DNA from 2 places in the Nocardiopsis coralliicola genome. Region 2 is predicted to be linked to the other one. Evidence: riboswitches for the same ligand, from Rfam matches in the RefSeq annotation. Region 2 holds a riboswitch; the other holds the start of a gene.
The links. Region 2 has a riboswitch for thiamine pyrophosphate ahead of thiO (glycine oxidase ThiO). Riboswitches for the same ligand answer to the same signal wherever they lie in the genome.
Positions count from the first base shown of each region.

Region 1 (4,252 bases), on a different contig from region 2:
GCGTCGAACTCCCTCGCGGCGGGGTTCCGCCCCGAGGCGGGCCGGATCCGCGTGCGGGTGGACACCCTGTCCGCGTGGTGCGCGCGCACCGGCACCGTCCCCGCCGTCGTCAAGATCGACACCGAGACCACCGAGCCCGACGTCATCGCCGGGGGCCTCGCCGCCCTGGAGACGTTCCGCCCCTGGGTCTTCTGCGAGGTCCTCCCGGGCCGCGGCGTCGAGGAGCGCCTGATGGACCTGCTGGGCCCGCTCGACTACACCTGGCACCAGTTGGGCGACGAGGTCCCCGCGCCGGCCCGCAGCGTCATCGACGGCCGGGTCTCCGGTGCGGAGCAGCGCATGTGGCTCTTCGCGCCCGCGGAACCCCCGGCTGCACTGTGGGACGACGCCCGTGCGTGGCGCCGGGCCGTCGACGCCTGCGGCCCCCTCGCGGACGAACGCCGTTGAGGAGGGCCGGGGCGCCTCTGCCCGAGAGCGGCGCCTAGGGCGGCCCTGCCTCGCCCCGGCTCGCGGCCGGGGCGGGGTCGGGCAGGTAGACCCGCCCGCCGGACTCGAGGAACTCGCGGCTCTTCTGCTGCATACCCGCCGCGACGTCGGCGGATCCCGCGGCGCCGTAGGCGTCGCGGATGTCCTGGGAGATCCGCATGGAGCAGAACTTCGGCCCGCACATCGAGCAGAAGTGCGCCGTCTTGGCGGGTTCCGCGGGGAGTGTCTCGTCGTGGAAGGCTTCGGCCGTCTCGGGGTCCAGCCCCAGCGCGAACTGGTCGCGCCAGCGGAACTCGAACCGCGCCCTCGACAGGGCGTCGTCGCGCGCCGCGGCCCCGGGGTGGCCCTTGGCGATGTCGGCGGCGTGCGCGGCGATCTTGTAGGTGATCACCCCGGTGCGCACGTCGTCGAGGTCGGGCAGCCCGAGGTGCTCCTTGGGCGTGACGTAGCACAGCATCGCGGTGCCGTACCGGGCGATCTCGGTGGCCCCGATCGCCGAGGTGATGTGGTCGTAGCCGGGGGCGATGTCGGTGACCAGCGGCCCCAGCGTGTAGAACGGGGCGCCGTCGCAGAGCTCCTGCTGCCGTTCGACGTTCTCCCGCACCTGGTGCAGCGGGATGTGCCCCGGCCCCTCGACCATGACCTGGACGTCGTGGGTCCACGCCCGGCGGGTCAGCTCGGCTAGGGTGTCCAGCTCGGCGAACTGGGCGGCGTCGTTGGCGTCGGCGATCGACCCGGGCCGCAGCCCGTCGCCCAGTGAGAAGGCGACGTCGTAGCGGGCGAAGATCGCGCAGAGCTCGTCGAAGCGCGTGTAGAGGAAGTTCTCCTCGTGGTGGGCCAGGCACCAGCCGGCCATGATCGACCCGCCGCGCGAGACGATCCCGGTCACCCGTTCGGCGGTCAGCGGGACGTAGCGCAGCAGCACCCCGGCGTGGACCGTCATGTAGTCGACGCCCTGCTTGCACTGCTCGATAATGGTGTCGCGATAGATTTCCCAGGTCAGCGCATTGGCATCGCCGTCGACCTTTTCCAGCGCCTGATAGATGGGCACCGTGCCCACCGGGATCGGCGCGTTGCGGATGATCCATTCGCGGGTGGTGTGGATGTCGTTTCCGGTCGACAGGTCCATCAGGGTGTCCGCGCCCCATTTGGCGGCCCATTGGAGCTTGGCCACCTCCTCGGCGATCGAGCTGGTGACCGCGGAGTTGCCGATATTGGCGTTGATCTTCACCAGGAACCGCTTGCCGATGATCATCGGCTCGGACTCCGGGTGGTTCACGTTGGCCGGGATGATCGCCCGGCCCGCGGCGACTTCGCTGCGGACCAGCTCCGCGTCGCACTGCTCGCGCAGTGCCACGAACCGCATTTCGGGGGTGACGATGCCGCGCCGCGCGTAGTGCATCTGGGTGACCGTGCCACCGGCCTTTGCGCGGAGCGGTGCCGCGCGGCGCCCCTGCCACTGCTGGGACGGGGCGCCCCGCCGCGCGGCCGCGCGGCCGTCGTCGGCGAGCCGGCGGCCCCGCGCCGCATAGGTCTCGGTGTCCTCGCGCGCCGCGATCCACGGCGCGCGCAGCGGCGGCAGTCCGTACTCGGGGACGCTGCCGGGACCGGCAGTGCGGTAGACGCGGACCGGTTCGTTGGGGCGCCCGGAGGTGTCGTCGAGTGCGATCTCGGTGACCGGAACGCGGATCCCGTGCTCCGAGTCCTCGACCCAGGCGAGCGAATGCGACGCATACCGCTCAGAGTCGGGTTCGCCGGCCGGATTTCCAGTGGGGCGGGGCTTTTCGGGAATGCGCGCAGCCATCTGCGGTCCTCGCTTCCTACGCCGGTGTCAACCGGATCAGGTTCAACGGTTCCAGGCGGTGCCAGCCTGATCTCAGCCCTCTACCGAAGGCCCCCGCGGGGTCACAGAACGTGTATCACAGTCCGCCCCGCACCTGGCAATCCCACTATCGCGTCCGATTGGGAAATGCCAGCGCAGGCGGCGGAAATCGGCGGCTGCCCCTCGAATTTTTCACCCGGGCGCGGAGCGGAGCGCCGCGGCGGGCGGCCGGCGGGTTCCGGTGATTGCGAATCCGGCGATCAGGGCCACTTCGCCGAGATTGGCGAGCGCCATCGGCGCGCTGGGAGCGGCGGCCGCCGCGAACATCGCGGCCGCGCCGAGCAGCAGCGCCAGCCCTCCTCTGCGGACCAGGGCGAGGCCGACCCCGATGACGATCAGGATCGCGGCGGCGGCCGGGACCGGCGGAGCGGCCTCGGCGCCGGAGTAGCGGAGGGCGTCGCCCTCGGTCTGCGGCACGAGTTCCAGGCCGGCGACCTCGAAGCCGATTCCGTAGGCGACGAGCGCGGCGGCCACCGCGCAGAAGGCGGCGTGCACTCCCCTGCCCTGCGCCCACGGGGCGCCGGAGCGCCGCGCCAGACCCACCGCGGTGATCACCAGCAGCGGCGTGAACAGGGCGTGGACCACGAAACGCGGGTAGTTCAGCCCCTCCAGAAGCGCCCCCTCGCCGATGGCGGCCCCCAGGGCGACGATGCCGTTGTCGTAGACCAGCCCTGCGGCGACCACGCCGGCGAACAGCAGGCACCAGGACCGCTGCTTTCGCGCCGCGCCGAGCAGCGCCGCGCAGAGGACCGCGTGGGAGGCGGCGAACAGCCCGAACGTGGCCGAGACCATCGGGACTCCAATTCCTCGAAACTCGATCTACTCGATTTTCAAGAGGATAACGGATGCTCGTGCACTCTATGGCTGGCACCGGTGCGTTCCCGGGAGGTCGGGACACGCCCCGCCCCAGGCACCGCTGCCCGCTGGTATGACCCAGCGCGGGGCGAGCCTTCAAGGAATCGGGCGGGCGGCGCCTCAGCGGGGCCGGCCGAGCAGGCGTTCGACCACGGTGGCAGCCATGGGCGCGACGGGCGTGGTCGCCCCGATGGCGAGCTCGCGGCGGAGGGTGGTGCGCCCGTCGAGGAAGTCGAGCACGTCGACCATGCTGTTGCGGGCGAACAGTCCGGCGAAGAACGCGTCGCCGCGCACCCGCCCCGCGTCCAGGGCGCGCAGCAGCACCGCGTCCATCGCCAGGTGCCGGCGGCGGTGCGGCACCGGGGGCACCGGCGTGCGCCCCTCTTCCAGTGCGCGCGCCACCGCGGCGACCTGGCGCTGGATGCCGCTGAAGGTGTAGCCGGTGGAGGGCCGGGTGGCCCCGCCCGCGGCGCCGAGGCGGAACACGCGGCGCCCTGCACGGGGAATGAAGCGGCCGTCGGTCATCGGGATGGCGCCCTGCTCGACCGCGGTGACAGCGGCCCCTTCCAGGCCCAGCACGTCGCCGGTGTAGTGCCGCAGCGCAGCCGTGTAGCCCGCGTCGTCCAGGACCGTGCGGGTGAATTCGGTGTACTCCACCAGGGCACTGCGGGCGCTGAGCGGGAGCACGTAGCCGAACGCGACACCGCCGCGGGGCTGGGGCAGCCGCAGGTCCATCAGCAGCGCGGTCTCCGCGTCGAAGGCATCGGCGTCGGTGCGCAGGAACCAGCCGCGGAAGTGCTGCAGGAGCGTGGTGCGCGCGGGGCGGGGCAGCGGCGCCGGGCGGGTGTCGAACACCCACCGGGCGCGCAGGCGGACCTGCGTGCCGTCCGCGCGTTCGGCCTGCACCGCGGCGTGCTCGGCGCCGTCGTCGATGCGGGAGGCGGTGGCGGTGACCGGCTCGACGTTGGCGGGCAGCCGGGAGCGGACGTGGTCCTCGAAATCGCGGGAGCGCAGCATCTTGTAGGAGTG
Region 1 covers NZ_BAAGXT010000004.1:197,767-202,018, forward strand. Annotated here, with positions in the region: gene ACYVGT_RS05355 (FkbM family methyltransferase) at 1-447, shown strand, start outside; gene thiC (phosphomethylpyrimidine synthase ThiC) at 482-2,290, opposite strand; TPP riboswitch at 2,286-2,396, opposite strand; gene ACYVGT_RS05365 (hypothetical protein) at 2,501-3,160, opposite strand; gene ACYVGT_RS05370 (lycopene cyclase family protein) at 3,344-4,252, opposite strand, start outside.
Region 1: linked by a shared signal. The riboswitch ahead of thiC (phosphomethylpyrimidine synthase ThiC) and the one ahead of thiO (glycine oxidase ThiO) in region 2 are both predicted to bind thiamine pyrophosphate.

Region 2 (4,252 bases):
CCGCCCGCTCCGCGGCGGGGGCAGGGGCCGCCGGCGCGGACGGCGCGGCGGACGGAGCCGCCGGAGCTGCGGTGCACGCCGGCGCCGGGGAACCGGCGCGGATCAGCAGCCGTGGCCTCCTGCTGCGGGATCAGGCGCCGCCGGCGGCCGCGGCGAGGCGGCGGGCGAGGGCGGCGGCCGCGGCCTCGGGGTCGTCGGCTTCGGTGATGGCGCGGACGACGACGGCGCGGCGGGCGCCGGCGCCGATGACGTCGGCGAGGTTGTCCTGGCCGATGCCGCCGATGGCGAACCACGGCCGGCCGCCCGCCAGTTCGGCGGCCCGGCGCACCAGGTCCAGGCCCGCCGCGGGGCGGCCGGGCTTGGTGGGCGTCGCCCAGACGGGCCCGACGCAGAAGTAGTCCGTGCCGGGCTCCTCGGCCGAGGCGGCGGCCGCCTCCGCGGTGTTGTTCGAGCGGCCGATCACCGGGCCGTCGCCGATGATGGCGCGCGCGGCCCGCACCGGCAGGTCGTTCTGCCCGAGGTGCAGGACGTCGGCGCCGGCCGCGTGGGCCAGGTCGGCCCGGTCGTTGACCGCCATCAGCGCGCCGTGCCGCGCGCAGGCGGCGCGCACTGCGGCGAGCGCTTCCAGCTCCTGGCGGGCTTCCAGCCGCTTGTCGCGCAGCTGGACGACGTCGACACCGCCGGCGAGTGCCGCATCGAGGAAGGACTCCAGGTCCCCGCGGTCGGATCGGGCGTCGGTGCACAGGTACAGGCGGGCGCGGGCGAACCGCTCGCGGACGGTCGGGCTCATGGGGCCTCCTGGGGGTGGGCGCCCCGCGCGCGGCGCGGGGCGGTGCGGAGCCGCTGGGGGCAGGCCGGGGGGCGCGTCCGCCACTGTCCGGGGTTCACCGCCGGGCGGCGAGGTCCGGGGGGCACCGGGCCGCCCCGGCAGGCGGGCGCACGGCCGGCAGCCGGAGGCCCTGCTGGAGCGGGGCCGGCCGCGGGCCTGGACGGCACCCTCCCCCGGCGGCTGCGGAAGCGCGGTGTGCCGGGGGCGGCCGCCGCGCCGGACGCAGCGGCCGCCCCCGGCGCGGGGACTCGGGCGGGGCGGGCCTACAGGGCCAGCGCCTGCGCCCGGCGGCGGACTTCGGTGCCGCGGTTCTCGATCAGCGCCTGGACCGGGCTGCCGGGCAGGGTGGGGTCCTCGGTGAACAGCCAGGCGAGCGCCTCCTCGTCGGAGAAGCCGCAGTCGGCCAGGACGGTGAGCGTGCCGGGCAGGCCCTTCACCACGTCGTCCCCGGACAGGAACGCGGAGGGGATCTGCAGCTCGCCCGCGCGGCGGATGCCGATCAGCCTGTGGTCGCGGATGAACTGCTTGACCCGGTTGGGCGAGACGCCCATCCCGGTCGCGGCGTCCCGCAGGGTGGTCCAGTCTCCGACCAGGTCGTCGATGCTCTTGTCGTTCTCGTTCACACCCCCAATGTGCCATATCCGCGCGTCAGCGCGGCGCCGCTCGGGCCCCGGCCGGGCCGCTCCCGCGCGGGGCGCGGTGGCGCACCGTGCCTAGAATGGGGGGAGAACATCCCCGCGGGAGCCGGGTGGGACCCGGCTGAGAGGGGGGCTGCGAGCCCTCGACCGCAGAACCTGATCCGGGTCATTCCGGCGAAGGGAGTGGAGGAGCACCTATGCCCCCGACACCGTCCGGCCCCGAGGCGCCCGGCGCTGCGGCAGCGGCCGCCGCGCCGCCCGGCGGTTCCGGAGCCGTCTTCGACGTGGTGGTGGCCGGCGGCGGGCTGATCGGCCTCGCCACCGCCTGGCGGGCCGCGCGGCGCGGCCTGCGCACGGCGGTCGTGGCACCGGCCGCCGAGCCGAATGCGGCCTCGACCGTCGCCGCGGGCATGCTCACCCCGGCCACCGAGGCGGTCTTCGGCGAAGAGGAGCTGATGCGCTTCGCCGCGGTCTCCCGCGACCGCTATCCCGGTTTCATCGCCGATGCCGAGGCCGACGCCGGCGAGGCAGGCTGCGCCGGCTTCAGCACCGCCGGCACGCTGCAGATCGCGTTCGGCGCCGACGACATCTCCCGCCTCACCGAGCTCGGCACGCTGCACGCCCGGCTCGGGATGGACGCCGAGCGGCTGACCTCGCGGCAGTGCCGCAGGCTGGAGCCGCTGCTCTCCCCCGACGTACGCGGCGGCCTGCACGTGCCCGGCGACCACTCGGTCGATCCGCGGCGGCTCCTCGCGGCGCTGCGCCGGGCCGGAGCGGCCCGCGGCGTGCGGCGGATCACGGGCAGGGCCACCGCTCTCGCCGCTGCCGGAGGGCGGGTGCGCGGCCTCTACACCGACTCCGGCGCGCTGGTCCGCGCTGAGCAGGTCGTGCTCGCCGCCGGAGCCTGGACCCCGTCCATCGGCGGCCTGCCGCCGGGGCTGGTTCCGCCGCTCCGCCCGGTCAAGGGCCAGCTGCTGCGGCTGCGCACCCCGCCGGGTGAACCGCCGATCGTCGGCCGCACGGTGCGCGGCCTGGTCCGGGGCGTACCGGTGTACCTGGTGCCGCGCGCCGACGGCGAGATCGTCGTCGGCGCCACCCAGGAGGAGGTGGGCGCCGACACCCGGCTCACCGCGGGCGGCGTCTACCAGGTGCTCCGCGACGCGCACACCCTGGTGCCCGGTGTGGGCGAGCTGGAGATCGCCGAGGCCTGCGTCGGCCTGCGGCCGGGTTCGCCGGACAACGAGCCGCTGCTGGGCCCGGCCGGCGGCGGCCCGGAGGGGCTGCACCTCGCCGCCGGGCACTTCCGGCACGGCGTGCTGCTCACCCCGGCGACCGCCGACGCGCTGGCCGCGGTGCTCGCCGGCGACCCGCTGCCGGACCACGCGCGGCGCTTCGCCGCGGCGCGGTTCGGCGCCCCTCCCGGCCCGGAGGGCGCGGAGCAGCCGCCGCAGGACCGGGCCCCGGCCGGACGCGCCGGGGCAGCCCGCTGACCGCCCAGCAGCACGAGTACCGAGAAGGAGCCGCAGCCGTGGAGATCACCGTCAACGGAGAACACCGGGCCTACCCCGACGGCAGTACCGTCGGCGATGTGGTCCGCGCCCTGACACAGGCGCCCGGCGGGGTGGCCGCCGCCGTCAACGACGCGGTCGTGCGCCGGGGGTCCTGGGACAGCGCGCCGCTCGCCGACGGGGACCGCGTCGACGTCGTGACCGCAGTCCAGGGAGGGTGAGGACACCGATGACCGAGACCACCGCACCCGCGGCCGCCGCGACCGGCCCGGCACCGGGCTCCGCAGCGGGCTCCGACCCGCTGGTCATCGCGGGCCGGTCCTTCGGCTCGCGGCTGATCACCGGCACCGGCGGCGCCCCGTCGATGGCGGTGCTGGAGCAGGCGCTCCTCGCCTCGGCCACGGAGCTGACCACGGTGGCGCTGCGCCGCGTCACGCCGGGCACCGAGGGCTCGGTGTGGGACCTGCTGTCCCGCAACGGCATCGCGCCGCTGCCCAACACCGCCGGCTGCTTCACCGCGGCGGAGGCGGTCCGCACCGCGCAGCTGGGCCGCGAGGCCCTGGAGACCGACTGGGTCAAGCTGGAGGTGGTCGCCGACGAGCACACCCTGCTGCCCGACCCGGTCGAGCTGCTGGACGCGGCCGAGCTGCTGGTCGACGACGGCTTCACCGTGCTCCCCTACACCAACGACGACCCAGTGCTGGCGCGCCGGCTGGAGAACCTCGGCTGCGCCGCGGTCATGCCGCTGGCCGCACCGATCGGCTCGGGGCTGGGTATCCGCAACCCGCACAACCTCGAACTCATCGTGGAGCAGGCGTCGGTGCCGGTCATCGTGGACGCGGGCATCGGCACCGCGAGCGAGGCCGCGCAGGCCATGGAGCTGGGCTGCGACGCCGTGCTGCTCGCCACCGCGGTCACCCGCGCACAGGATCCGGTGCTGATGGCGCAGGCGATGCGCGACGCCGTGCGTGCGGGGCGGAGCGCGCGCCGCGCGGGCAGGATTCCGGTGCGGCGACACGCCCAGGCGTCGTCCCCGCCGGTCGAACACCCCTAGACTGCGCTTCTGTGGACAAGACGACTGCCGACCCGCTGATAGGGGCGACGCTCGACCGTCGCTATGTCGTCGAGTCGCGCATCGCGGGCGGCGGTATGGCCACTGTCTACCTCGCCCACGATCTGCGCCTCGACCGCCGGCTGGCGCTGAAGGTCATGCACCCCTCGCTGGCGCAGGACCCCGAGTTCGTCCGCCGCTTCATCAACGAGGCGCACTCGGTGGC
Region 2 covers NZ_BAAGXT010000032.1:6,414-10,665, reverse strand. Annotated here, with positions in the region: gene thiE (thiamine phosphate synthase) at 131-790, opposite strand; gene ACYVGT_RS19790 (Rv2175c family DNA-binding protein) at 1,093-1,452, opposite strand; TPP riboswitch at 1,557-1,667, shown strand; gene thiO (glycine oxidase ThiO) at 1,665-2,957, shown strand; gene thiS (sulfur carrier protein ThiS) at 2,996-3,196, shown strand; gene ACYVGT_RS19775 (thiazole synthase) at 3,205-4,029, shown strand; gene pknB (Stk1 family PASTA domain-containing Ser/Thr kinase) at 4,041-4,252, shown strand, end outside.